3 regions of the Streptomyces sp. NPDC048496 genome follow, and region 3 is predicted to be linked to each of the others. Evidence: riboswitches for the same ligand, from Rfam matches in the RefSeq annotation. Region 3 holds a riboswitch; each other region holds the start of a gene.
What was found. Region 3 has a riboswitch for cobalamin ahead of ACGFSA_RS21390 (ABC transporter substrate-binding protein). Riboswitches for the same ligand answer to the same signal wherever they lie in the genome.
Positions count from the first base shown of each region.

Region 1: it holds a riboswitch for cobalamin, as region 3 does, so the genes downstream of both, ACGFSA_RS13150 (prenyltransferase/squalene oxidase repeat-containing protein) here and ACGFSA_RS21390 (ABC transporter substrate-binding protein) in region 3, are expected to answer to the same signal.
Region 2: it holds a riboswitch for cobalamin, as region 3 does, so the genes downstream of both, ACGFSA_RS12695 (cobalamin biosynthesis protein) here and ACGFSA_RS21390 (ABC transporter substrate-binding protein) in region 3, are expected to answer to the same signal.

Region 1 is NZ_JBICXB010000010.1:24,741-34,065, reverse strand. It holds partial or broken gene ACGFSA_RS13175 (aldo/keto reductase) at 1-555, opposite strand, end outside; gene ACGFSA_RS13170 (LCP family protein) at 775-2,049, opposite strand; gene ACGFSA_RS13165 (ferredoxin) at 2,570-2,803, opposite strand; gene ACGFSA_RS13160 (aldehyde dehydrogenase) at 2,803-4,284, opposite strand; gene ACGFSA_RS13155 (MBL fold metallo-hydrolase) at 4,633-5,670, shown strand; cobalamin riboswitch at 5,702-5,836, shown strand; gene ACGFSA_RS13150 (prenyltransferase/squalene oxidase repeat-containing protein) at 5,944-7,212, shown strand; gene ACGFSA_RS13145 (SCO2322 family protein) at 7,254-7,895, shown strand; gene ACGFSA_RS13140 (energy-coupling factor transporter transmembrane component T) at 7,892-9,061, shown strand; gene ACGFSA_RS13135 (ABC transporter ATP-binding protein) at 9,061-9,325, shown strand, end outside.
Region 2 is NZ_JBICXB010000009.1:117,901-127,225, reverse strand. It holds gene ACGFSA_RS12720 (hypothetical protein) at 1-284, opposite strand, end outside; gene ACGFSA_RS12715 (alpha/beta hydrolase) at 470-1,597, opposite strand; gene ACGFSA_RS12710 (class II aldolase/adducin family protein) at 1,672-2,385, opposite strand; gene ACGFSA_RS12705 (anion permease) at 2,668-3,957, shown strand; gene ACGFSA_RS12700 (hypothetical protein) at 3,970-4,203, shown strand; cobalamin riboswitch at 4,356-4,487, shown strand; gene ACGFSA_RS12695 (cobalamin biosynthesis protein) at 4,635-5,615, shown strand; partial or broken gene ACGFSA_RS12690 (cobyric acid synthase) at 5,612-7,362, shown strand; gene ACGFSA_RS12685 (putative cobaltochelatase) at 7,359-9,325, shown strand, end outside.
Region 3 is NZ_JBICXB010000024.1:22,765-32,089, reverse strand. It holds gene ACGFSA_RS21420 (carbohydrate kinase) at 1-464, shown strand, start outside; gene ACGFSA_RS21415 (hypothetical protein) at 533-1,834, opposite strand; gene ACGFSA_RS21410 (beta-ketoacyl-[acyl-carrier-protein] synthase family protein) at 2,202-3,431, shown strand; partial or broken gene ACGFSA_RS21405 (acyl-CoA dehydrogenase) at 3,507-5,542, shown strand; gene ACGFSA_RS21400 (acyl carrier protein) at 5,658-5,918, shown strand; gene ACGFSA_RS21395 (beta-ketoacyl-[acyl-carrier-protein] synthase family protein) at 5,915-7,138, shown strand; cobalamin riboswitch at 7,221-7,409, shown strand; gene ACGFSA_RS21390 (ABC transporter substrate-binding protein) at 7,472-8,512, shown strand; gene ACGFSA_RS21385 (FecCD family ABC transporter permease) at 8,509-9,325, shown strand, end outside.

The DNA.
Region 1 (9,325 bases), on a different contig from region 3:
CAGTCCGACGGCCGCGGCAAGGGTCCGGGCCCGCTCCACCTGCCACGCCCAGTGGTTGCTCACGCCCAGCAGGCCGACGGTCCCTTCGGTCACCAGCTCACCGAAGGCCTCGACGGTCTCGCGCATCGGCACGCTCCGGTCCTGAACATGCGCGTACAGCAGGTCCAGCTTCTCGACGCCGAGGTGTTCCCGGCTCCGCTCCGCGGACTCCCGGATCACCTTCGGCGAGAGCCCCTCGATGTCGCGGGAGAAGCCGGCGGCGGGGGCATTCGGCCGGGCACCGAGCTTGGTGGCGATGACGATCTCGTCGCCGACACCCCGGCTGCGGCGCCAGCGGCCGAGCAGCTGCTCGCTCTCCCCGCCCTGGGTCCCGTCGACCCAGAACGCGTAGTTGTTCGACGTGTCGATGAAGGTGCCGCCGGCCTCGGCGTACCGGTCGAGAATGGCAGAGGACGTCGCCTCGTCGGTGGCTGTGCCCATCAGCATGGCGCCGAGGCTGAGCACGCTGACGTCGCGGCGGCTCTTCGGGTCCGTGCCGATCGTGCGGTACCGCATGTCCGTCCCCTCCCAACAGCCGTCTCGGATGCGGGCCTCGCTGACCGGGAGTCTGTGTGTTCGAGCGCACTCGATGTCAACCCGGGCTTCCCGCCGCCGCTCTCGACGCAAGAGCGGCGTCGCACACAGCGGGGTCCTCGGGGCGAACCGGTCTCGCCGGTGCCTGCGCTGTCCTGGGCGGCTTGTGCCGGGTGCGGGGTGGAGGCGGTGCGCCGACGGTCAGGTGATCTCTTCGTCCGGGCCGATGGTCAGGGTGAGAGCGGTTGCGGTGCTGCTCTCGGTCGGCTTCAGGCCGGGCAGGTGGGCGGCCAGTGCCTGGGCCTGGGGCTTGAGCCGTGGCGGGTAGGTGAGGGTGGTCTTGTCTGCCGGGGAGGGGGCGTTGCCGGTGGCGGTGATCTGGAACCCGGCGGCGCGGAGCCGGTCGGCTGTTTCTCGGGCTTTGCCGGGGGCGCCGGTGCCGTTGAGGACGGTGACCTGGATGGTGCCGGCGAGCGGGGGGAGTTGGTCGGCGAGTTTCCTGAGCCGGGCTTTGGTCATTTCACGGTCGTGGGTGAGGTCGGTGAACAGCTGCTGGGCAGCGGGGAGGTTCCAGGCGACGTTGGCTTTGTCGGTGGGGACGTCGCGTTCGCGGGGGTAGTTCGGGACGGTGAGGAAGGAGATCCGTTCGGTGGGCATGTCTTTGACGGTGGAGGCGAGGCTGTAAAGGGGTTTGAGGCCGGCCATGTCGGGGTCGGTGGTCAGGGACTGGGTGGCGGAGTCGAGGAAGCCGTAGAGGGCCTTGGGGTTGTAGAGCTTGGTTTTGGCCTTTGCGGCGAGGGCTTCCATGAACTCCTGCTGGCGGCCTATGCGTCCGATATCGGAGCCGTCACCGATGCTGTAGCGGGCGCGGACGTAGCCGAGTGCCTGTTCGTTCTTCACGGTCTGGCAGCCGGCCGGGAGGTCGAGGTGAGCCTTCTCGTCGTGTATCGGCTCCTTCGGGCAGACCTCGACGCCGCCGAGGGCGTTGACCATGCCGGTGAAGCCACGGAAGTCGACGATCATGAAGTGATCGATCCGTACGCGGGTGTTCGCCTCAATGGTCTTGATCGCGCAGGCGGCGGCCTTGGCGGTGTTGCCGGTGGAACCGCCGATCGCGAACGCTTCGTTGATCTTGAAATGGTGCGGTGTCGAGAGGGTGCCGTCCCCCCGGTCGCAGGCCGGGATCTGCACCCAGGAGTCGCGGGGGAAGGACACGGCGGTCGCCCACTCCCCGCTCTTGCTGGTGTGTACGAGCATCAGGGTGTCCGACTGCATCGTCGTCAGCCCCTTGCCGTAGGCGTCGCCCAGTCCTTTGCGGCTGTCGGAGCCGATGACCAGGATGTTCTGGCCGCCCTTCGCCGCCGGGGGGCGGTTGTCGCCGAGGTCCTTCTTGACGTCGGCGCCGTGGATGTTGCCGTTGAGCCGGCTGTAGAACCAGCCTCCCGCGGTGGCCGTTCCGAGGATCAGCACGGCCACCGCCCCCGCTGTCCAAGGGCCCAGCCGCCTTTGGGGCCTGCGCCTGCGTCGCCCACGGGTTCGGGGCGCGGGCTCGGTGGGTGGGGTGCTGCTGTGTTTTGCCGTCACGGGGGTGACGCTCCTCGATGCGTGTGCCAGGCACAGGGAAGATGCGGACGGAACGGCCGCGCGGGCCGGTCGAGCACAGAACCGGGGGTGCTGCTGTGCGCGATGCCCGCACCCGGAGATCGGAGCGGGTGCGGGCATCGTACGCACCAGTGGCAGGGGTCGGGCCAGGATCAGGACGAGGCCGATCGCGAAGACCAGGTAGAAGCCTGCCGCGATGGCGAGGCGGGCCGGGGTGAGGGCTTCGGCGCCGGACGGAAGGGCAGGAGGTCGGCGGGCAAGCCGCAGGTGTGCTGCTCGATCTCGCTCCGCATGGACGGGTCGCGTCGGCGCCGTGTGCGGACCGGGGGCCTCCCTGTTCTGCACCTGCTTGACTGTGCGTCAGATCATCATGGGACCCAGGGCCCGAGAGGCCCTAGTCCTCCGGCGGGAAGACCACCTCGCCCGAATCGGCCAGCGTCAGCGTGATCGCTTCGACGGGACATCCTTCCGCCGCCGCGAGCACCCGCTCATTGGCGTCGGTCTCCGGAGCGCCCGGGTGGGACTGCCGGGCGGAGTCCAGCCGGAATCCGTCCGGAGCGTGGTTCACGCACATCCCGGAGCCGATGCAGACGCTCCGGTCGACCTCCACATGCCAGCGGTCCCCCATCACGCCTCCTGCGGGCCGGGCTGCGCGGGCCGGTACCCGGCGGGCAGATGGATCATCTTGTGCTCGAAGTACTCGCCATAGCCCTCGGGTCCGAACTCCCGCCCCAGGCCGGAGTTCTTGTAGCCGCCGAACGGACCGAGCATGTCGAGACTGAAGGTGTTGACGCTGTACGTGCCCGTCCTCACCCGGCGGGCGATGTCGATGCCGCGCTCGGTGTCGGCGGTCCAGACGCTGCCGCTGAGCCCGTACTCGGAGTCGTTGGCGATCTTCACCGCCTCCGCCTCGTCGCCGTACGGCAGCAGGCAGATGACCGGTCCGAAGATCTCCTCGCGGGCGATGCGCATGGAATTGTCGACGGATCCGAAGAGGGTCGGCTCGACGTACCAGCCGCGCTCCTGGGAGACCGGGCGGCCGCCGCCCGTCAGGACCTTGGCGCCCTCCTCCTGACCGATCCGGATGTAGTCGAGGGAGCGCTGCTGCTGGCGCTGCGCGACCAGGGGGCCGAGTTCGGTGGCGGGGTCGAGCGGGTCACCGACCTTCAGCGCACCCGCTGCGGCGGCGAACGCCTCGGCGGTCTCGTCGTAGCGGGAGCGCGGGACGAGGATGCGGGTCTGGGCGACGCACGCCTGGCCGTTGATCATCCAGGCGAACGGGACGATGCCGGCGACGGCCGTGTCCAGATCGGCGTCGGGAAGGATGACAGCGGCGGACTTGCCGCCGAGCTCCAGGGTGACACGGGTGAGGTTCCGGGAGGCGACCTCCATGACCCGGCGGCCCGCCGCGACCGAGCCGGTGAACGAAACCTTGTCGACGCCCGGATGGCCGACCAGGTACTCGCTCACCTCGCGGTCCGCCGGAAGGATCGACAGTACCCCTTCGGGGAGCCCGGCCCCGGCGGCGATCTCGGCCAGGATGTAGGCGTCCAGGGGCGATTCGGGCGAGACCTTGAGTACGGCGGAGCAGCCTGCCAGCAGCGCGGGGGCGAGCTTGGCGGCGGCGGTGAACTGCGGGACGTTCCACGGCACGACGGCCGCGACCACCCCGACCGGCTCCCGGCGCACCAGCAGCGGTCCGAGGACGCCGTCGCGGCGCTCCTCGTACGGGAAGGTGCGGGCGACGGTGATCGCCGCGTCCCACACCATCATCGCGGCGAGCGCCTGCACCATCACGCTGGAGCTGTACGGAGTTCCGTTCTCGGAGCTGATGACGCGGGCGATCTCCTCGTACCGCACGGCGAACGCGTCCTTGATCCGCGTGATCACCTCGATCCGCTCGTCCAGCGACGCGCGCGGCCAGGGCCCTTCGTCGAAGGCCCGGCGGGCAGCGGTGACGGCCCGGTCCACATCGGCTTCGCAGGCGTGCGGCACCCTGCCGATGACCTGCTCGGTGTGGGGCGATATCACCTCGATGACGTCCTGGCCGAGCGGATCGACCAACTCCCCGCCGATGAACAGTTTTCCGTGTTCCACAAGCTCGGTCATGGCTGCTGCCTCCCGCGACCCGGCACGTACCGACTCCGCACCTGACTTCATACCTGACTCTGTGTCAGAACTGATACCAGTTCCAGTTCCAGGAGTCCACGCATCGGACATCCCCCACGAGACCGGCGTGATCCGAGAGGCGTCGGCGCCCCGCCCTGGCGAACGCTCCGCGGCGGGGCTCGCGGCACATCTTTACCTTCGATCCGCAGCGACCGGGGGAACTGCCGTCCTTCGCGGACCCGTTGATCCGAAGCAGATAGTCGTCCTGGGCTACTAGTGGAACGAGTTCTCGTTACAGTGGGCGTGGCGCAGCGCGGCCGCGGGCCGGGTCGGGAGAGGGGAAGCCCCATGACACAGGTGACCGAGCACGGCGGCGGCGTGTGGTCCATCAAGGTCCCGATCCCGGACAACCCGCTCGGCCACACCCTGGTGCATGTCCTCGACACCGACCGCGGGCCGGTCCTCGTCGACACCGGCTGGGACGACCCCGACGCCTGGGACACCCTGGTCGCCGGAGTCGCCGCCGTCGGTGTGGACATCGCCGGCATCCACGGCGTGGTCATCACCCACCACCATCCCGACCACCACGGACTCTCCGGACAGGTCCGCGAGGCCTCGGGGGCGTGGATCGCGATGCACGCCGCGGACACCGCGATCGTCCGCCGCACCCGTGAGTCCGAACCGGGCACCTGGCTCACCTACCTCGCGGCGAAGCTCGCCGCGGCCGGCGCACCGGAGGAGCACCTCGCCCCACTGCGCGCCGCCCGCACGGGCGGCCGGATGCGCACGCTCCCCGGACTGCGCGCCGCCCTCCCGGACCGCGAGATCGTCCCCGGCGAGCTGCTCGACCTCACGGGCCGGCGGCTCCGGGCGATCTGGACGCCGGGCCACACCCCCGGCCATGTCTGCCTGCACCTGGAGGAGGACCATCCGGCCGATCTGCCCGGCCGCGGCCGTCTCTTCTCCGGCGACCATCTGCTGCCCGGGATCAGCCCCCACATCGGGCTGTACGAGGACCCGGACGACGCGACGGTCACCGACCCCCTGGGCGACTACCTGGACTCGCTGGAGCGCATCGGCCGGCTCGGGGTCGCCGAGGTGCTGCCCGCCCACCAGTACGCGTTCACGGACGCGGCAGGGCGCGTGAGGGAACTCCTCGACCATCACGAGGAGCGGCTGACCGGGCTGCTCGCCCTGCTCACCACCCCGTTGACGCCGTGGCAACTGGCCGAGCGGATGGAGTGGAACCGGCCCTGGGAACAGATCCCGCACGGCTCGCGGAACATTGCCGTCTCCGAGGCGGAGGCTCATGTGCGCCGACTGGTGAAGCTGGGGCGCGCGGAGGCTGTGCCAGGCAGCGGGCCGGTGACGTACATCGCTGTGTGAGGCAGCCCTCCGCCCGGGGCGAGCGGGCTACCTCCCGGTAGAGTGTGCGAGTCGTCATCATGCCCGTTCAGGGGGAAGCCGGTGCAAATCCGGCACTGACCACGCAACCGTGAGCCGCTGACACAGCGGTGAGTCGGGATGCCCTGTCCGCGGTCGTGACCGGCTCGCGTCACCGGAACCCCGGTGGCCGGCACCGTCGAGGAATACGGGGCCGGAGCCTGGTGCCTGAGTGTGCCTGTGCCCGGTTCCCCACCAGGAGAGGCTCAGCCCGCCATGACCGTACGCCGCAGCGCAGCAGCGCTCGCCGCCACCGCCACCGTGCTCTGTGCGGCCGCTGCCCCGGCCGCGGTCGCGGCGCCGTCCGCCTCCCCCACCCCGTCCGTTGCGCTGCCCTCCGGGCTGTACGGCACCAAGGACCCGACGTACGACGGGGTCTGGCGGCAGTCGCTGGCCTTCCTCGCCCAGCGCGTCGAGGGGGTCGTGCCCGCGGCGAAGTCGGTGGACTGGCTGATCGCCCAGCAGTGCGCGAGCGGCGCCTACGCCTCGTACCGCGCCGATGTCTCCAAGCCGTGCGACGCCAAGACCATGCTGGACACCAACGCGACCGCCGCCGCGGTGCAGGCGCTGGCGGATGTCGGCGGGCACCGCGACATCGTCAACAACGGCGTCCGCTGGCTGAAGTCCGTCCAGAACGAGGACGGCGGCTGGGGCTACAACGCGGGCTCCCCCAGCGACGCCAACTCCACCTCGATCGTGATCGGCGCGCTGGCCTGGCAGGGCCAGCGGATCGGCGACATGACGAATCCGGGCGGCAAAACCCCGTACGACGCGCTGCTCGCGCTCGCGATCCCGTGCGGCGGCCCGGACGGCGGCGCGTTCGCGTACCAGCCCGACAAGGCCGGGAAGCTCGCCGCGAACGCGGACGCCACAGCGGCCGCCGTGCTCGGCTCGATGGGCAAGGGGCTGGCCGCCGGGGACAACGCCGCGGTCGAGGGCAAGCCGCCGGCCTGCCGGAAGGGCGACGTCGTCAAGCCGGAGCAGGCCGCCCAGAACGGCGCGTTCTACCTCGCGGGCGCCCTCGCGAAGAACGGCAACCACCTGAACCTGCCGCCGATGCCGGGCGCCGACGACACCACCCCGCAGCCCGACTTCGGCAACACCGCGGACGCGGTCGTCGCCCTGGCCTCCGCGGGCCACAAGAACAAGGCGGCCGGTGCGGTCGGCTGGCTGCAGAAGAACTCCAGGAGCTGGGCCGAGGAGAGCGGCCCCGCCGCCTACGCCCAGCTGGTCCTGGCCGCGCACGCGACCGGCGCCGACGCCCGCGACTTCGGCGGCGTGGACCTGGTCCGGGCGCTGAACGCGAGCGGTCCCGCGCCCGCCGCCGTCATCACGCCCAGTGCGACCCCAAACGACTTCTCGGCCGAGGACGGCACCAGCGACGACGCCGGTCTCGGGGTGTGGTGGCTGGTCGGTATCGGTCTCGCCGCCGGTGCGGGCATCGGCTTCCTCATCAGCAGCCGCCGGAAGACCGAGCAGCCGTGAACCGAGCGGGGAATCGTGCGGGGAATGCGTTCGCCGGACGGGTGGCCGTCGCACTGCTGCTGGTGCTCGGCGCCGCTCTGACCGTGCTCGGCGCGGGCACCGCCCATGCGGCCGGCTACCGCTACTGGTCGTTCTGGGAAGGCAAGGGGTCCGGCTGGGCCTACGCCACCCAGGGCCCCTCGCTCGTCCAGCCCGACGACGGGGCGGTACAGGGCTTCCGGTTCTCCGTGAGCGAGGACTCCCAGGACTCGGCGAAACCGCGCCGCACCCCCGACTTCGCGACGGTCTGCGCGGACACCCCCGCCAAGGACAGCACCAAGCGCGTCGCGCTCGTCATCGACCCCGGCACGCCGGCGGACGCCCCGGCCGGGGAGACGCCGCCCGCGCTGCGCACCGCCTGCGCGCAGGTCGCCCCCGGGGCAAGTACCGCCGAGGCGCTCGCCTCGGTGGCCAAGCCGCTGCGCTACAGCAGCGACGCCCTGCTCTGCGCGATCTCCGGCTACCCCGCCTCGGGCTGCGGCGAGCAGGTCTCCGGCAGCGGGCACCCGGCGTCCGCCTCTCCCTCGTCCACCCACCCCGGGAACGGGCGCAGCGGTCCGTCCACCGGGATGCTCGTCGGGCTCGGTGCCGTCCTGCTGCTCGGCATCGCCGCCGTCCTGCAGGCCCGCCGCCGGCGCGGATGACCGCCTCCCCCGGCGCGGCCCGGCTCAGCCATGCACTGCGGGCGCCCGCGGCGACCCGCAGCAATGCCCTGCCCGCCGGGGCCTGGTGGCTGTGGGCGCTCGGGCTGGCCACCGCCGCGTCCCGGACCAGCAATCCGCTGCTGCTCGGGCTGCTGGTGGGCGTGGCCGGATATGTCGTGGCGGCGCGCCGTACGGACGCGCCGTGGGCGCGTTCGTACGGGGCGTTCATCAAGATCGGGCTGTTCGTCGTCGCCGTGCGGCTGCTGTTCTCCGTCTTCCTCGGCTCGCCGATCCCCGGTACGCACCTGGTGTTCACCCTCCCCGAAGTCCCGCTGCCGAACTGGGCGCAGGGCGTCAGGATCGGCGGCCGGGTCACCGCCGAGCAGCTGCTCTTCGCGCTGTACGACGGGGCGAAGCTGGCCACGCTGCTGATCTGCATCGGCGCGGCGAACTCGCTCGCCAACCCGGCCCGGCTGCTGAAGTCGCTGCCGGGTGCGCTGTACGAGGCGGGGGTCGCCGTCGTCGTCGCGATGACGTTCGCGCCGAACATGGTCGCCGATGTGGTGCGCCTGCGCACCGCACGCCGGCTGCGAGGCCGCCCGACCGGGGGCATCAGGGCCGTTCTGCAGATCGGACTGCCGGTGCTGGAGGGTGCGCTGGAGCGGTCGGTGGCGGTGGCGGCGTCGATGGACGCGCGCGGGTACGGGCGTACCGCGCAGGTCCCGCCCGCCGTCCGGCACACCACGAACGTCCTCACCCTCGGCGGTCTGCTGGGGGTCTGCGCCGGTACGTACGGCCTGCTGGCTTCGCAGGGTGCGGTCTACGGGCTGCCGCTGCTGCTCGCCGGGCTCGTCGCCGCCGCGGTTGGGCTGCGGCTCGGCGGCGCCCGCTCGGTCCGTACCCGCTACCGGCCCGACCGGTGGGGTGTACGGGCCTGGCTGGTGGCGGGGTCGGGTGCGGTGGTCGCGGCAGCGATGATCCTGGCGGGCAGCGTCGACCCGGAGGCGCTGCACCCCGGGGTCGTACCCCTGGTCGCGCCGGTGTTCCCGCTGTGGCCCGCGGCGGCGGTGCTGATCGGGTTGCTGCCCGCGGTGGTGGCGCCCGCGCCGCCCCCGGTGGGTGGTCCGGCCGACGCTGCCGTCGCGCACTCCGAGAAGGGACAGTGATGATCCGGTTCGAGCAGGTCTCGGTGCAGTTCGAGGGCACGGCGCACCCCACCCTGTCCGGCGTCGATCTGACGGTCCCGGAGGGCGAGTTGGTGCTGCTCGTCGGTCCGTCGGGGGTCGGCAAGTCGACGCTGCTGGGGGCCGTCTCCGGTCTCGTGCCGCACTTCACGGGCGGCACACTGCGCGGCCGGGTCACGGTCGACGGCCGCGACACCCGGACCCACAAACCGCGCGAACTCGCCGATCTGGTCGGCACGGTGGGCC
Region 2 (9,325 bases), on a different contig from region 3:
CGCCAGCCGGGGCGTGCGGTCTCGCCGTGGAGTTCGACGAGGCCGGCCAGGCGGGCCCGGTCCCAGCCGGAGCGGACCTGCGCCGGGGACAATTCCAGTGCGGTCGCAGCCCGTTCGAGAGCGTGGGCGGCGAGCGGGGCCGTGCCGGGGCTCGCGCCGTCGGCGGCCCAGCGGGCGATCCGTACGGCGTCGGCGAGCGCGGCCCTGGCCTGGCGGGCCAGTTCCGCACGGGGCGGGGTGCCCTCGGGCGGGCGGGGGGCCGGCCTGGTGCGCCGGGTGGTCACGGCCTTGCGGGCGGTGGCAAGGGGTCGCGGGCGGACAAGTCGCAGCCTGGAGTCGCGCGGGGTACGGGACGTCACGGGGAGCAGTCTTGCCTCTGACGGCCCGAAAGCCCAAACGGAACCCGGATTCGCGGCAGCAGGGGGCTGCCGGCCCGGACGGTTCCAACCGGCCGATCCCTCGCATCAGCTCACATCAGGGGCGTGAGGAAGCGTCGCAGGGCCTCTTCGTAGCGGGCCGGATCGGCATTCCACATCGCCGCATGCGGAGCCTGCGGTACGGGATGCAGGGCGACCAGGTCGGGACGGCGCTCGGCGAGCTTCCGGCTCGGCTGCCAGGGGGCCAGGGTGTCGGCGGGGCCGTGGAAGATCAGCGTCGGGACGTGCAGGGCCTGCGGGAGGGAGGCGTCGAGGAGCCGGGAGCCGCGCAGACCGGTCTGGCCCTGGGCGGCGCGCAGGGCGAGCGGCAGCAGCGGGGACGGGACGCCGCGGGCGGTGGCCAGGGCACGCAGGGTGGTGGCCCAGTCGAGCACCGGGGAGTCCAGGACGAGGCCGCAGATCCGCGTGCGGAGCGCGGAGTTGACGGCCGCGTGCAGGGCCATGGAGGCGCCGGTGGACCAGCCGTGCAGGACGACCTTCTCGGCGCCGTACCGCACGGCGAAGCGGACGGCCGCGTCCAGGTCGCGCCATTCGGACTCGCCGAGGTGGGCGAGTCCGTCCGGGGAGCGCGGGGCTCCGGGGTCGCCGCGGTAGGCCAGGCCGAGGACCGGCAGCCGCAGGCCGTGCAGGAACTCCATGATGTTCATGGGGTGTTCGCGGGTGGTGCCGAGGCCGTGCACGGTGATGACCCAGGTGTCCCGGGGGCCGGGCACGAACCAGGCGGGCAGGATGCCGAGCTCACCGGGGATCTCGACGTCCTCGTGGTCGAGGCCGAGGGCCGTACCGGGGTCGCCGCTGTACAGCGCGGGGGTGATCCGGACCTGGGCGCCGGGTTCCAGGCTGCCGTCATTGACGCGTTCCAGTCTGCGTACGACGGCGTCGGGGGCGTGCGGTGCGTGCTCGATCACCGGGCCGACGACGGCCTGGACACCGTCGCCCACCAGTCCGTACATACCCGGCCGGAGCGCGGCGAAGGAGCGGGTCAGTGTGACCTGCCCGGCCGCCGTGGCGTGCACGGTGAGTTTCCGGTCTGCGGGGAGCGGACGTCCGGACGGCGCTCTCAGGGCGGCGTGGCTGGCGTACCGGCCGGCCACGACCGCTGCCGCGCCGACGCCGAGGACGGTGGTGACGGCTGCTGCCGCCGCTGTTGCCGGGCGCACTGCTTCAGTGTCGGGGGGTGTGCCGCGCCCTGCCAGTGGACGGGGGCCGTCCGGTGGCTCGCCGGGGCTCCCGGTCAGCCGGGTTGTCCGTACCCCTTCAGGGCGTCCTGCACGTCGCGCAGCTGAGCGAGGGAGAGCAGGGACGGGGTGTGGCCGGGTACGGAGCTCGCGGTGAGCCAGAGCCTGCACATCCATTCCAGCTGGGCGGTGCGGTCGTAGGCCTGGTCGAGGGTGGATCCGTAGGTGACGGTTCCGTGGTTGCGGAGCAGACAGCCCGTGCGGTCGCGCAGGGCGGCCAGCATGTGCTCGGCCAGCTCCTGCGTTCCGTAGCGCGCGTAGGCCGCGGTACGGACGGGGCCGCCGAGCATGGCGGCGGCGTAGTGCACCAGCGGGACCTCGGGGACGAGGGTGGAGACGGCCGTGGCGTGCACGGCGTGGGTGTGCACGACGGCGGCGGCGTCGGTGTTGCGGTAGACCGCCAGGTGGAGCGGGAGTTCGCTGGTCGGGGCGAGGGCGCCGAGCACCTGGTTGCCGTGGAGGTCGACGGCCACGGTGTCGCCGGGGCCGAGCCGGTCGTACGGCACACCGCTCGGGGTGACCAGGACGAGGTCGCCGACCCGCGCCGACACATTGCCCGAGGTGCCGACGACCAGGCCCTCCGTCGCGGTCCTGCGGGCGGTGGCGACGACACCGTTCCAGGCCTGCTCGATCGCGTCGCGTGCGTCGTTCGCATCGCGCCCGCCGTGCCCGTTGTGCCCGTTGTGTGCGTCCTCGCGGTGATCGCTCATGGGGGAATCCTGTCAGCGGGGCCGCCGCGGCAGGAGACCTCGGGTGACCCACATCTCTTTTCGGAGGTTTCCCGGCGTCGGACCACGGGGCGTGAAGCGGGGCGGGAGGGGCGAAATCCGGCCACGACAGGCACTGCGCCCCGCATCGGCTGTCGGTGACCCGACAAAAAGAATGGCTCAACTCCGCTTGGAGTCACCACAGGGCCCCGCCCAGTTCATCTTCCGTTCACCCAGGTTGCCTACGTTCCACGTGCCAATGACGTCGAACGATTGCCTGGGTAAATGGAACACATCACGCTGCTACTCGCGATTGTGATCGTGACAGCTCTAGTGTTCGATTTCACGAACGGTTTCCATGACACCGCGAACGCGATGGCGACCACCATCTCGACCGGTGCTCTCAAACCCAAGACAGCGGTGGCCATGTCCGCCGCTCTCAACCTCGTCGGCGCGTTCCTGTCGGTGGAGGTCGCCAAAACGATCTCCGGCGGGATCATCAATGAGGACGGGCTGCGGACAGAAGTCATCTTCGCGGCCCTCGTCGGCGCCATTCTGTGGAATCTGCTGACCTGGCTGGTCGGCCTGCCGTCCAGTTCGTCCCACGCACTTTTCGGCGGCCTGATCGGCGCCGCGGTGATGTCGGCGGGCTGGTCCTCGGTCGACGGCGGAACCGTCGTCACCAAGGTGCTGCTTCCCGCGGTCGCCGCCCCGGTCGTCGCCGGTCTCGCCGCACTGCTGGCGACCAGGCTGACGTACCGGATCGGCGGCGGGATCCGTAACGACGCCCAGGAGAAGGCCACCGCCAAGGGCTACCGGGCCGGCCAGATCGCCTCGGCCGGACTGGTCTCGCTCGCCCACGGCACCAACGACGCGCAGAAGACCATGGGCATCATCACCCTGGCCCTGGTCACCGGTGGCGTCCTGTCCCCTGGCTCGAACCCGCCGGTCTGGGTCATCGTCTCCGCCGGTCTGGCCATCGCGCTCGGCACCTACCTGGGCGGCTGGCGCATCATCCGCACCATGGGCAGCGGCCTCACCGAGCTCAAGCCGCCGCAGGGCTTCGCCGCCCAGACCAGCGCGGCCACGGTCATCCTGGCCTCCTCGCACCTCGGCTTCTCCCTCTCCACCACCCAGTCCTGCTCCGGCGCCGTGATGGGTGCGGGTCTGGGCCGCCGGGGCGGTGTGGTCCGCTGGTCCACCGCGACCCGGATGTTCGTCGCCTGGGGTCTGACCCTGCCGGCCGCGGGTCTGGTCGGCGCGGGCGCGGAGTTCCTCACCAAGCAGGGCACCTGGGGTGTCGCCGTCGTCGCCGTCCTGCTCGTCGCGGGCTCCGGAGCGATCTGGCTGCTGTCCCGGCGCAAGCCGGTCGGGCACGACGATGTCGCGCCCACCGGCGAGGTCGCCGAACCGGCGGGTGTCATCACCACCGCCATCGCGGCCGTCACCCCGCCGCCGCCCGCCGGGGCGGCCGCGGTCGCCCCGGCAGTGGACACGACCACGGACCTCAAGACCACCATCCCGGCCCAGCCCGGAACCGTCGCCGCCGATCCGGCGCGGCCCGCCACGGTGTAAGGACAGATCACCATGAACATCGACTGGGCAGCCCTCGGCTCCGTTTTCGGCGTCTCGCTCGTCGTCACCGTCGCACTGGTGGGCCTCTTCACCCTGGGCATCGTCGGCCTCTCCAAGCAGCCGGAGCCGGCCGCGCAGGGCGGCTCCACCGGAGGCTCCCTGGTGCTCGCCCGCGCGGGCGCGTACCTCTGCTTCGGGCTCTGCGCGGCCTCGGTCGCGTACGGGATCTATCTGATCGTCGCCTGAGCCCCTTCCCGCACTCCCTCATCGGGCCGGACACACCTCGCGTGTGTCCGGCCCGATGTGCGTCTGCGCACACTGCACCGCCGCAGGTCAACGCCAGGTTGACGGGCGTTCGCGGAGCGTGGTGGACTGCCGGAGCCATTTACGGCGACAGCAGAGGAAGCCGGTGCGAATCCGGCGCGGTCCCGCCACTGTCACCGGGGAGCAGTCCCCCACACCGGAAGTCACGGCCCGCGCATGCGGGCTGGAAGGCCGGGGGAACTGCGGATCCGGGAGCCAGGAGACTCTCGCCGCCGGTCACGTCGAACCAGGGCGCGGACCCTGAGTGAGGACATATCGCCATGCCCGGCTGCCGTGCGTCCGCCGTTTCTGTGCCGCTCTCACCAGGAGCCGGCTGTACCAGGGTCCTTCGAGGCAGCGCGGCCGGCTGAGCCGTGCGAGCCGACCGCATCTTCGCGTACGGCGCCGCCGCCGGCCTGATCGGCGATCTGCTGCTCGGCGATCCCCGCCGGGGGCATCCGGTCGCCGCCTTCGGGCGGGCCGCGGCGGGCGTCGAACGGCGTCTGTGGCGCGACCACCGCGGGTGGGGCACCCTGCACACCCTGGTCTGCGCCGGAGGCGCTGCGGGTGGAGCCACGCTGGCCGCCCATGCCGTACGCCGTCATCCCGCCGTCTCCGTCGCCCTGACCGCGGCCGCCACCTGGTCCGTCGTCGGCGGCACCTCGCTGGGTCGCGAGGCGCGCGCCATCGGCGGCGCGCTCACCGCCGGTGACATCGAGCTGGCCCGGGAGCGCCTCCCCCATCTGTGCGGGCGCGACCCGCACTCCCTCGACGGGCCGCAGATCGCGCGCGCCGTGGTGGAGTCCGTGGCCGAGAACACCTCGGACGCGGTGGTGGGTGCCCTCGTGTGGGGCGCGCTGGGTGGCGTGCCCGGACTCGTCGCCTACCGCGCCGTCAACACCCTCGACGCGATGGTCGGGCACAAGTCGCCCCGCCATCTGCGCTACGGCTGGGCCTCGGCCCGCCTGGACGACGTCGCGGGCTGGCCCGGCGCCCGGCTCACCGCCGCGCTCGCCGTGGTTGCCGGGGGGCAGCCACGTCGAGCGCTGCGGGCCTGGCGGGCGGACGCGGGCAGGCATCCGAGCCCCAACGCGGGTCCGGTGGAGGCCTCGTTCGCGGGGGCGCTCGGCGTACGGCTCGGCGGGACCCTCGCGTACGGCGGGCGTGTCGAGCACCGGCCGGTACTGAACGGCGCGACCGGCCGTGCGGTGGAGACCGGGGACATCGAGCGCGCGGTGCGGCTGTCGCGCCGGGTGGGGGTGCTGGCTCTCGGCGTGTGCGCGGCGGGCCGGCTGATCGCGGGACGGTGGTCGCCCCCGGGGTGGCGTCCGGCCGCGGGACGGAGCGGGACATGAGCGGCGGACTGCTGGTCGCCGGAACCACGTCGGACGCGGGCAAGAGCGTCGTCACGGCAGGCATCTGCCGGTGGCTGGTGCGCCAGGGCGTGAAGGTCGCGCCGTTCAAGGCGCAGAACATGTCACTGAACTCGTTCGTCACCCGCGAGGGCGCGGAGATCGGACGCGCGCAGGCGATGCAGGCGCAGGCCGCGCGGGTGGAACCGACCGCGCTGATGAACCCGGTGCTGCTCAAGCCCGGCAGCGACCGGTCCAGTCAGGTCGTCCTGATGGGCAGGCCGGTGGGCGAGATGAGCGCGCGCGGCTACCACGGGGGGCGACAGGAATCCCTGCTCGGTACGGTCGTGGACTGTCTGGAGCAGCTTCGGGGCACCTATGACGCCGTGATCTGCGAGGGGGCGGGCAGCCCGGCCGAGATCAATCTGCGGCGCACCGACATCGTGAACATGGGGATCGCGCGGGCCGCGGGGTTTCCCGTCGTCGTCGTCGGCGACATCGACCGCGGTGGCGTCTTCGCCTCGTTCTTCGGCACGACGGCACTCCTCGGCGCCGAGGACCAGGCGCTGATCGCCGGCTATCTGGTCAACAAGTTCCGCGGCGACGTGTCGCTCCTGGAGCCGGGGCTCGACATGCTGCACGGGCTGACCGGGCGGCGGACGTACGGAGTGCTGCCGTTCGCCCACGGCCTGGGCATCGACGAGGAGGACGGGCTGCGGGTCTCGCTCCGCGGCGCGGTACGCGAGTCGGTCGTCGCACCGCCGCACGGCGAGGACGTGCTGCGGGTCGCGGTGTGCGCCGTACCGCTGATGTCGAACTTCACCGATGTGGACGCGCTGGCCGCCGAACCGGGTGTCGTGGTGCGGTTCGTGGACCGGGCGGAGGAGCTGGCCGACGCGGATCTGGTGATCGTGCCGGGCACGCGCGGGACGGTAAAGGCGCTGGCCTGGCTGCGGGAACGGGGGCTGGCCGACGCGCTGCTGCGCCGGGCGGCGCAGGGGCGTCCGGTGCTCGGCATCTGTGGCGGGTTCCAGGTGCTCGCGGAGCAGATCGAGGACGAGGTGGAGTCGCGGGCGGGGCGGGTCGACGGGCTCGGACTGCTGCCGGTGCGGATCCGGTTCGACCGCGAGAAGACCCTCGCCCGGCCGGTCGGTACAGCGCTCGGGGAGCCGGTGGAGGGATACGAGATCCACCACGGGGTCGCCGATGTGCGGGGCGGCGAGCCGTTCCTGGACGGGTGCCGGGTCGGCGCGGTGTGGGGGACGCACTGGCACGGGTCGCTGGAGAGCGATGCGTTCCGGCGGCGGTTCCTGGGGGAGGTCGCGCGGGCGGCGGGACGGCGGTTCGTGGCCGCGCCCGACACGAGTTTCGGGGCGTTGCGGGAGGAGCAGCTGGATCGGCTGGGGGATCTGATCGAGGAGCACGCGGATACGGGGGCGTTGATGCGGTTGATCGAGACGGGGGTGCCGGAGGGACTCCCCTTTGTGGGCCCTGGGGCGCCGGAGGTGCCGGCGGCCCGTGGGGCCGGGGTGACTGGGGGGTTGGCGTGAGGGGGACGCCTTCGGCGGGCTCTGTTCCCCGGCCCGCACCTTCCCGTGACCGGGTCTCGGCCCCGGACCCCGGTCCTCGGGTGCCGGACGGGCCGAGCAGTCGCCCACAAGCGCAGGGCAGCGGGCCGGACGGACTGAGTGGCGGGCCGGAACCGGTCACCGGTTCTTGGATGGATGACGTCGTCAAGGAGGCTTTGTGAGTACCCCGTATCCCTTTACCGCCATCGTCGGGCAGGACGATCTGCGGCTCGGATTGTTGCTGAACGCCGTATCGCCCGCTGTCGGTGGTGTGCTCGTGCGTGGGGAGAAGGGGACCGCCAAGTCCACCGCCGTGCGGGCGCTCGCCGCGCTCATGCCCGAGGTCGATGTCGTCTCCGGATGCCGGTTCTCGTGTGACCCGGTGTCGCCCGATCCGGCGTGTCCCGATGGGCCCCACGAGGCCGGAGGCGGCGTGTCGCGGGCTGCGCGGACCGTGGAGCTGCCGGTGGGCGCCTCCGAGGACCGGCTCGTCGGGGCGCTCGACATCGAGCGGGCGCTCACCGACGGGGTCAAGGCGTTCGAGCCGGGGCTCCTCGCCGACGCGCATCGCGGAATCCTGTACGTCGACGAGGTCAACCTGCTCCATGACCACCTGGTGGATCTGCTGCTGGACGCGGCTGCCATGGGTGCCTCGTACGTGGAACGCGAAGGCGTCTCCGTACGGCATGCCGCGCGGTTCCTGCTCGTCGGAACGATGAACCCCGAAGAGGGCGAGCTGCGGCCGCAGTTGCTCGACCGGTTCGGGCTGACCGTCGAGGTCGCCGCGTCACGCGACACCGATCAGCGGGTCGAGGTCGTACGGCGGCGGCTCGCGTACGACGACGATCCGGCCGGGTTCGCCGCCCGGTGGGCCGAGGAGGAAGGGGAGTTGCGGGAGCGGATCGCCGCCGCGCGGGCGCTCCTTCCCCACGTGGTGCTCGGGGACCGTGCGTTGCGGCAGATCGCCGCCACCTGTGCGGCCTTCGAGGTCGACGGGATGCGCGCCGACATCGTGATGGCCCGCACCGCGACCGCGCTGGCCGCGTGGGCGGGACGTACCGACGTGCTCGCCGAGGACGTCCGGCAGGCCGCCCTGCTGGCGCTCCCCCACCGGCGCCGCCGCAATCCGTTCGACGCGCCCGGTCTCGACGAGGACAAGCTCGACGACACGCTGGAGCAGAACAGCGGTGAAGGGGACGGGGGCCCGGACGATCCCGATCCGGACGGGCCGGGTGGAGGCGCGCAGCCCCCGCGGGGGGATGGTCCCGACACGCCGCCGCAGCCCGGGGCGGGGAACGGCGACACGCCCGGACTGCCCTCGCAGGGCCAGCCGGCCGGCGGCGAGCAGCAGCCCGTACGTGCTGCCGAGCCGTTCCGCACGAAGATGCTGAGCGTGCCGGGGCTCGGCGAAGGCGCGGCGGGGCGGCGGTCCCGGGCGCGTACCGAACACGGTCGTACGACCGGGGCGCGGCGGCCCGAGGGGGCCCTGACCAGACTGCATCTCGCCGCGACCGTGCAGGCTGCCGCCCCGCACCAGCGTGCGCGCGGACGGTCGGGCCGGGGGTTGGTGGTGCGGCGGGATGATCTGCGGCAGGCGACCAGGGAGGGACGCGAGGGGAACCTCGTTCTTTTCGTCGTGGACGCGTCCGGGTCGATGGCCGCCCGGCAGCGGATGGGCGCCGTGAAGGGTGCGGTGCTGTCGCTGCTGCTGGACGCGTACCAGCGGCGGGACAAGGTCGGTCTGATCACCTTCCGCGGCAGGGACGCCGACGTGGCACTGCCGCCGACCTCGTCCGTGGACGCGGCCGCCGCGCGGCTGGAGACGCTGCCGACCGGGGGGCGCACCCCCCTCGCGGCCGGACTGCTGAAGGCCCATGACGTCCTGCGGGTGGAGCGGCTGCGCGATCCGTCGCGGCGGCCGCTGCTGGTCGTGGTGACGGACGGACGGGCGACCGGAGGCCCGGAGCCGGTGGCCCTGGCGGCGCGGGCCGCGCGGCTGCACGAGGCCGAGGGCACGGCGTCCGTCGTCGTGGACTGCGAGTCGGGGGTCGTGCGGCTCGGGCTGGCCGGCTCCCTGGCCCGCGATCTCGGGGGCACCGCCGTCACGCTCGACGAGCTGCGGGCCGACTTGATCGCCGGGCTCGT
Region 3 (9,325 bases):
GCGACCACGACGCAGCCGTCCGCCGGGTGGAGCGCTGTGTCGCACTGAGCGATGTGGTCAAGGCCAGCGACGAGGACCTGGCATGGCTGTACCCGGGGCAGTCCCCGGAGTCCGTCGCCGCGCGCTGGCTCGGCACGGGCGGCCCCGCCCTCGTCCTGGTCACCCGGGGGGCGGACGGCGCGCTCGCTTTCACTCCGGGCGCGCGGACCACGGTCGACGCGCCCCGTACCAAGGTCGTGGACACGGTGGGGGCGGGCGACGCGTTCATGTCGGGCACGCTGCACGCCCTCGCCGCGCACGGGCTGCTCGGCGCCGCAGGACGGGACGGACTGCGTGCCATCGACCCGGAGACCGTCACCGATGTGCTGCGCCACGCGGCTGTCTCCGCGGCGCTCACCGTCGCACGCGCCGGTGCCAACCCGCCCGACGAACCCGAGCTGCGTGCCGCGCTGACCCGCGCCTGAGCACGGCTGTGCCACCGGCCGCTCGACGAAGCTCCGTCGAGCGGCCGGTGGCACAGCGGGGCCTGCGGTCACGCGTGCGGTGACGGGAGCATGTGCGGTGTGCTGTCGTCGTCGAGGAACTCCACGACCGCCAGGGCGAACAGCGCCGCCAGGGCGATCCACACCGTGACGAGCCCCGTCGGCCGGTCCCACACGAGCAGGACCGCCGCGGCGACCACGACGACCGTCCAGTTGAGCCACTGCTTCGCCCGGTGCACCCAGGCGCCGACCGGTCCGCCGGTGATCCCGGCCGCGTCGCGCACGGCGCCGATGCCGCCGTTCCACATGGCCTTGACCCGGGTGGCGGCGTGGCCCTCGCCGGAGAGCCAGGCGGCGAGCGCCACCACCGTGCCCAGCGTGACCACGAGCCGGACCACGGCGCGCAGCTGGACGACCAGGGCGTCGAAGACGGAACCGGCCGCCGGCTGCGACACCGAGTCCGGAAGACTGTCCAGATAGAACGCGCGGAACACCCACAGCGCCAGGCCCAGCACCGCACCGCCCACCGCGATCGCGAGGGCTGCCGTGACCAGCGCACGGCGTCGGCGCACCGCGAGCAGCACCCCGCCCGCGGCGAGCACCAGGGTCACCACCGGTAGCCAGAACCCGGCCAGTTGCAGCAGCCGGAACCCCTTCTTGGCCTTGCCGATCGCGTCGGACGTCAGCACGGTGAAGTCGGTGTGGATCTCGGGAATCTTCGCGGCGATCGTCAGCCCGTGCTCGACCAGGAGCTGCTTCACCCGGTCGATCACCGGGGCGAGATCGATGACAACCGTGTCGTTCGTGAGCTTCACGGCCCCGCCCCCGCTGCCGGTCAGCGCCTTGACGGCCGCCGCGTGGGCGGCGCGGTTGAGGTCGACCCACACCCTCTCGAAGGCGTCCGAGGTCACGAACTTCTCCACGGTCCCATGCACGAAGTTCGTGAGGCCCGTGGTGATCGGGGCGCTCAGCCGTCCCAGCGCCTTGTCGAGGACCGGCCGGTCCGCCGGGGCCACCTCGGCGAGCAGCGCATGGACATCCAGATGTGTCATCACGGCATCGGTGACCCGGTTCGTCAGCGCCGCCTGCACGTCGGGGTCCGACGCCAGCGGCTTCATCATCGCCACATAGCGGTCGGTGTCGCCGACATCGTTCTTGGCCCAGACGGCGACGGCGCTCAGCGGCGTGAGGACGGCCGCGACGAGGATCAGCAGCACGGCGAAGACCGAGCGGATCCGGGGTCGGGACCGCAGTGGCGTGCGCGCCTCCAGCTGCGTCACCCGTGCGCGCAGCGAGTCCAGTTCGTCGTGGGCCGAGAGAGGCTGTGACTCGTCGTGGTCCGCTGATGCCATGACCCAAGGGGATGCCCTGCGCATCCGGGCAGCACGGCGAGTTGCTCCGGACGGGTGAGCCGGGGGCGCGTGCCGGGCGTGAGCCGTTCGTGCTCGCGGGTTCCGCGCGCCCCCGTTCGGCCCAGTGAGCGCATCCTCACCGGGGTGACGGCCGTTCGCCAGCCGGTGGGTCTGATCGGTTGCGGGGATCGGCGCAGCGAGTGCCGAGGGGATACGTACTCGACGGCGGCGCGCAACCGGATACGGGGGCGGGTACGGGGCAGCGGAGTCACCGCCTTCGGGCGCGGTCCGGCCTGGGCTTCCGCCGTACTTCGCCGACCAGGAGCCCGCACGGACCACGCACAGTGCGCGACGGAAGGAAGGGCACATGACGCAGGCTGACACCGGGGTCGCGGTGACGGGAGTGGGGCTGGTGACCCCCGCGGGCGCCGATGAACACGCCTTCTGGGCGGGGCTGTGCGCGGGACACTCCGTGGCGCGGCGCTGTGACGCGCTGGCTGGCCTGTCGGTCGACTTCGCCTGCCCGGTCGACGGACTCGACCTGGACGCGGCGGTGGGCGGGCGCTCGGCGTGGCGGATGGCACGGTTTGTGAAGCTGGCCCTGATCGCCGCCCGGCAGGCCGTCGCGGACGCCGGACTCTCCCCGGCCGACTGGGACGGGAGCCGGGTCGGCGTGGTGCTCGGCGTCGGTGTGGGCGGTGTCTCCGTCCTCGTCGACAACCTTCGCAAGCTCGACGACGCAGGACCTGAGGCCGTCTCTCCGCTGCTGGTGCCGATGATGATCCCGAACGCGGCGGCCGGGGAGCTCGCCATTGCGCTGCGCGCCCAGGGGCCCAGCCTGGCGCCCGCCACCGCCTGCGCGTCCGGGGCGACCGCGATCGCCGTCGCCCGTGACCTGCTGACGAGGGGCCGATGCGATGTGGTCGTGGCGGGAGGTTCGGAGTCCGCGCTGACCCCGCTCGTGGTGGCGGCCTTCGCGAAGATGGGGGCGCTCTCCACCCGTACCGGCGATCCGGCGGGCGCGTCGCGACCGTTCGCCACGGACCGGGACGGATTCGTCATCGGGGAGGGTGCCGCCGTGCTCGTGCTGGAGCGGACCGCTGACGCGTGCGCGCGCGGCGGACATCCGCGTGCGCTGCTGACCGGCGTGGGTTCCAGCACAGATGCCCACCACCCCACTGCCCCGACACCCGACGGGCGCGGTGCGCAGCGGGCGGTGGAGGCGGCGCTGCACGAGGCGGGCTGGGCGCCCCGCGAGGTCGACCACATCAACGCGCACGGCACGTCCACTCCGTTGAACGACGCGATGGAGACCGCGCTCATCTCCCGGCTCTTCCCGCACCGGCCCTCGGTCACCGCACCGAAGGGCGTGGTCGGACACACCCTCGGCGCCTCCGGGGCGATCGAGGCGGTGGCGACCGTACTGACCCTGGAGCAGGGCGTCGTGCCGCCGATCGCCAACCTGGATGCGTTGCCGGACGGGTTCGCGCTCGACTGCGTGACCAAGGAGCCGCGCCGGCAGTCCGTCGAGCGCGCCGTCAGCCACTCCTTCGGCTTCGGCGGACACAACGTCGCTCTCGCCTTCCAGCGCGTCTGACCGTTCGGACCGCCCGCAGGTACCGGTGGGAACCGCGAGGTGTGTCCTCGCCGTTCCTTCATCGTTCTCCTGTTCATGACCGCAACGATCGAGAGCACCACCGTCCACGGCACCGCCGATCTGTTGAGAGGCGTCCTCTTCGGCGTCAACTTCCCTCAGGAGCACGGCTCTTGGCGTCGGCTGATCTCTACGGAACCATTCCGCCGCCCGGCCGGCCGCAGTCCCGACGAGCGTCTCGCCCTGACGTACGAACGGCTGAGGATCCTCAACAGCGCGCTCGACAGCGCAGCAGGGCCCGCCGCCGACCCACGCGCCCTCGCCGCCCTGCACGAGTGGCTCGGCCCGGTCGATCCCGCGCTCACCACCGTTGCGGGCATCCACTACAACCTCTTCCTCGGCAGTCTCCTCGACCACGCCGGCGACAGCCGGCGTGACCTGTCGGACTTCCTCCGGTTGCGGCGCATCGGCACCTTCCTCTGTACGGAGGTGGCGCACGGCAATGACGCGGTGGCCATGGAGACCACGGCGACGTACGACCGCGCACGTGACGGGTTCGTGCTGCACACCCCGCACGCCGGGGCGCAGAAGTTCATGCCCAACACCAGTCCGGCCGGCGGCCCCAAGACCGGACTGGTCGCGGCGCGCCTGCTCGCCGACGGCGCCGACCACGGCGTCTTTCTCTTTCTGGTGCCGCTCACCGACGACACCCACGCTCTCCCGGGGGTACGCGTCCGCAGGCTGCCGGCGCGCCTGGGCAGCCCCGTCGACCACTGTCTGACCTCCTTCGACCGCGTCTTCGTGGGGCGTGACGCACTGCTCGGTGGTGAGCACGGACGGATCGGCGACGACGGGGAGTTCAGCAGCGTTCTGCCCAACCGCAGGCGTCGCTTCCTCACCTCGATCGCACGCGTCACGGTCGGCAAGATCTCCATGAGCGCCTGCGCGGTCGGCTCCGCGCGCGCGACGCTCGCCGTCGCCGTGCGCTACGGGGGCCATCGGCAGATCTCCGGGCCGCGCACCACGGAACGGGTGCGGGTGATCGCCCATCGCAGCCATCACGGCCCGCTCGCCGAGGCCATGGCCACGGTGTTCGCGATGAGCCTGCTGCACCGCAGGGCCCTCGACCGCTGGGAGGAACAGCTCGGGACCGGCACGGAGACGGGACGGGCCGAGGCGGAGCGGCTGGTCGCCGTCGCGAAGGGGTGGATCACCTGGCAGGCCCGCGCAGTTGTCGTCGAGTGCCGCGAACGGTGCGGAGCACAGGCGCTGTTGGAGAACAACGGCATGACCGATCTGATCACCGGCGTGGAGGCGGTGATCACCGCCGAGGGCGACAACCTGGCCATCCACGCCAAGGCCGCCGCGGAAATGGTCTTCGCCGCTTCACCGGCCGCGGACGGCGGCACCTCGGACCGGGCGACCGGAGAGCTCACCGACCCCCGGTTCCTGGGGTGGCTGCATGCGCAGGTGGAGGTCATCTGGTTCGCCCGCGCCAGGGAGCGGATGAGCAGCGCAGCGCACGGTGATCCGCTGGCGCGGTGGAACGCGGCGTCCGGGCCCGCCCTGCGGGGCGTCGAGGCGCACGCCCGCCGACAGGCGGCCGAGGCGTACGCGGAGGCGGTCGCAGAACTGCCCGAAGGTCCTGGCCGCGAGAGGCTGGCCGAACTGGAGCGGCTGTTCGCTCTCCGGTGGGTGGCCCGCAACAGCGGCGATCTGCTTGCCGCCGGTCATCTGACCACTGATCAGGTCAACGCCCTGCCGGACGCCGTCGAGCAGCTCATCGCCGCCGTCGCCGGGTATCTGCCCACCCTGATCGAGTCCTTCGCGCTGCCGGACGAGGTCTTCGCGGACTGGCCCATCGCGGGCGCCGACTACGTCGATGCGTACGACGATCCGGAGGCGTCCTGGCACACCACCACCGGGGCGCAGGGAGAGCGGTGAAGACTTCGGACGAGCGCACCGCCGGGCAGCTGTGCCGGGTACGTGATGCGGTCGGGGCCCTCGGAGTCCGGGCCGTTCTGCTGGCGTACTGGGGCACCGCATCCGTCCTCTCCCGGTGCTGTACGAAGCCGCGGGTGATCGTTGGCGAATCGGTTCGCCGCAAGGCGTAACCGGCAGATCGGGAGTCAGTTACTTCGGCGTCGGGACCGTGCGTTCCGCCGGCCCGGGCATCGGCAGAACCTGCATGAACTGCGCGACCTGCACGACCTAACGAAGAGGAAGATCATGAGCGCGATTCACCCCCAGATCACCGACGTTCTCACGAACACTTTCAAGGTGCCCGCCGCAGAGATCCTTCCGGGTTCCACGATGGACAGCCTGGAGATGGACTCCCTCGCCGTCGCCGAGTTCGCCGTCATCATCAAGGAGACGCTGGGGGTCGAGGCCGACTCCGACAAGCTCTACAAGGACGCCACCCTCGCCGACATCACGACGTTCATCGGTGCCGCGGTGAGCGGCGACCCCGCGATGAGCAGCGCCCGATGAACAGGCCTGCCGTCGCCGTCACCGGCCTGGGGATGATCACCCCGGTCGGCAACGACACCGACACCACCTGGGACGGGGTGTGCGCCGGGATCTCACCGGCCCGCACCGTCCCCGAACTCGAAGGCTGCGCGATCGACTTCGCGTGCACGGTCTCGGGCATCGATCTGGACGAAGCGGTCGGCGGCCGTGCGGCCTTCCGGATGGGGAGGTACGTCAAGTTCGCCGTCCTTGCCGCGCGGGAAGCGGTCGCGGACGCCGGACTGGACCCGGCCGACTGGGACGGCAGCCGGGTCGCCGTGGTCGTCGGCACCAGCAGCGGAGGCTCCGCGGGCCTGACCGAACAGGCCGTCGTCCTCGACCGGCGAGGACCGGGGGCCACCTCGCCGACGGGGATCCTCCTCACCATTCCGAACATGCCCGCGGCGGAGATCGCCATCCGGATGGGGGCGACCGGTCCCAGCCTGGCGCCGTGCACCGCCTGTTCGTCCGGGGTCACCGCGCTCTCCGTCGCCCGGGACCTGCTGGTCACCGGCCAGTGCGACCTCGCGATCGCCGGAGCCACCGAGTCGATTGTCTTCCCGGTCGCCATGACCGGATTCGCCCGGTCCGGTGCCGCCGCCACGAGGGACGGCGACCCGGCCCGCCTCTGCCGGCCGTTCGCGGCCGACCGCGCCGGTCTGGTCATGGGCGAGGGCGCCGCCGTCATGGTGCTGGAACGGGCGGACGACGCACGGGCCCGGGCAGCGGTCCCGCGGGCGCTGCTCGCCGGGACAGGCGCCACCACCGACGCCCACCATCCCACCACTCCGCACCCGTCCGGCGCCGTCGCCCGGGCCGCGGTCGAGGCCGCGCTGCGCGACGCGGGCTGGGCGGCCGAGGACGTCGAACACGTCAACGCGCATGGCACGTCGACACCGCTGGGCGACGCCACCGAAGCCGCTCTCATCGGCCGGGCCTACCCGCACCGGCCACCCGTCACCGCCCCCAAGGGGGTACTGGGCCACTGCATGGGGGCTGCCGGAGCCATCGAGGCGGGGCTGACGATCCTCACGCTGCAGCGCGGGATCGTACCGCCGATCGCCAACCTGGACGCCTCGGCGCCCGAGTTCGACATCGACTGCGTCACCGGACAGCCCCTCCACCGGCCCGTCCGGCGCGCCGTGAGCCACTCCTTCGGGTTCGGCGGCCACAACGCCGTGGTCGCCCTCCAGCGTCCGTAGGCAGGGGGCGGAGCATGCCGGGGCGGTACGGCCGGGGTGCCTTTGGCCCCACCGCACCGCCGACGGGCCGCGCGGCGCAGCGTGATAGCTTGCCGAAGCCAGTCAAACTCCACGTAGGGGTCAGGGAATCCGGTGCGAATCCGGAGCTGACGCGCAGCGGTGAGGGGGACGGGCGGGGCCACGGCCACTGGGACATCCACGGGTGTCCTGGGAAGGCGTCCCGTCCGAAGGAACCCGAGTCCGAAGACCTGCTGGCATCTGCCGCCCGGTACCGGGCGGCAGCACTCCGTACAGCGGGCTCCGCGCATGGGCCCTGAGACGCAGAGGGACTCCGTGCCGTCCATAGCCAGCCCTGCCCGCGCCGCCGCCCTGCTCTCGGCGGCACTCCTCCTGCTGACCGCGTGCGGCGGAGGGACCGACGACTCCACACCCAAGTCAGCCGGTGGCGAAGGCTATCCGGTGACGCTCAGGAACTGCGGCCGCACCGTCACCGTCGAAGCCGCACCGCACCACGCCGTCTCCGTCGACCAGGGATCGACGGAGATCCTGCTCTCCCTCGGCCTCGCCGACCGGCTGGCGGCCACGGCCACCTGGACCGACCCGGTGATGAAGGGGCTGGAGAAGGCCAACGCGAAGGTGCCACGCCTCTCGGAGAACCGGCCGTCGTCGGAGAAGGTCCTCGACCAGGAACCCGACTTCGTCAGCGCCTCGTTCGAATCGACCCTCGCCAAGGGCGGCGTCGCCCCCCGCGAACAGTTCGAGGAGCTCGGTGTCCCCACCTACGTGTCGCCCGCCGACTGCACCGGCAAGGACAACAGCGGCGGCGGCGACGGAGCGCGTACCGAAGCACTGACCATGGACAGCGTCTACGGCGAAGTGCGCGACCTGGCCAAGGTGTTCGGCGTCCAGCAGCGCGGCGACGAGCTCGTCGCCCGGCTGCGGGAGCGGGTGAGGAAGGCCACCGACGGCATCGACGCCTCCGACGCCACTCTCCTCTACTGGTTCTCCGACTCCAAGGCCCCGTACCTGGCGGGCTGCTGCGGCGCACCCGGCGTCATCACCAGGGAGCTCGGAGCGAAGAACGTCTTCGACGACACCCATGAGGAATGGCCGCAGATCAGCTGGGAGACCGTCGCCGACCGCAACCCCGATGTCCTGGTCATCGGCGATCTGACGCGCAGGGCACAGACCGCCGAGAGCGCCGCGAAGAAGATCGAGTTCCTGGAGTCCAATCCCGCGACGAAGAACATGGACGCCGTCGAGCACAAGCGGTACGTGCTGCTCAGCGGCCAGGCCATGAACCCGTCCATCCGGACGGTCGAGGGTCTGGAACAAGTCGCCGCCGGCCTGCGGACGTTCGGGCTCGCCGGGTGACGGACACCGAACGGGCCGCAGCGGTACGTACGGAGCAGGCACCCGGAACCGATACGCAGCGCAGGGCCGGTGGCGCACGGGGGCTGCGCGACGGTGTGCTGTGGGCCGCGGGCGTCGCCCTGCTCGCGCTGTCCGTCGCCGTCGCCATCACCATCGGCCCCGCCCGGATCTCCGTCGCCGACGTCTGGTCCGCGGTGGCCGCCCATCTCGGGGTGGGCGACTCGCGGCTCACCCCGATCCGGGACGGCATCATCTGGAACCTGCGCATGCCCCGTACTCTGCTCGCCGCCGTGTGCGGCGCCGGACTCGCGGTGTGCGGCACGGTCATGCAGTCCCTGCTCCGCAACCCGCTCGCCGACCCGTTCGTCCTCGGCGTCTCCTCCGGGGCGTCGACGGGCGCGGTCGTGGTCGTCGTACTCGGGGTGGGCGGGGGAGCGGTGTCGATCTCGACCGGGGCGTTCATCGGGGCGCTCTGCTCGTTCGCCCTGGTACTGCTGCTCAGTCATACCCTCGGCGGTACGACGGACCGGGTCGTCCTCTCCGGCGTCGCGGCCATGCAGCTGTTCTCCGCGCTGACCTCCTTCGTGGTGATGACCTCGGCCGACGCCGAGCAGACCCGAGGCGTGCTGTTCTGGTTGCTCGGCTCGCTCAGCGGGGTCGGCTGGACCGATGTGTGGGTCTGCTTCACCGTGCTCGTCGTGACCCTGCTGATCTCTCTGGGCCACGCCCGTACGCTCGACGCCTTCGCCTTCGGTCAGGACGCGGCCGCCGCCCTGGGAGTCGATGTCGGCCGCACCCGGATCGTGCTGCTCT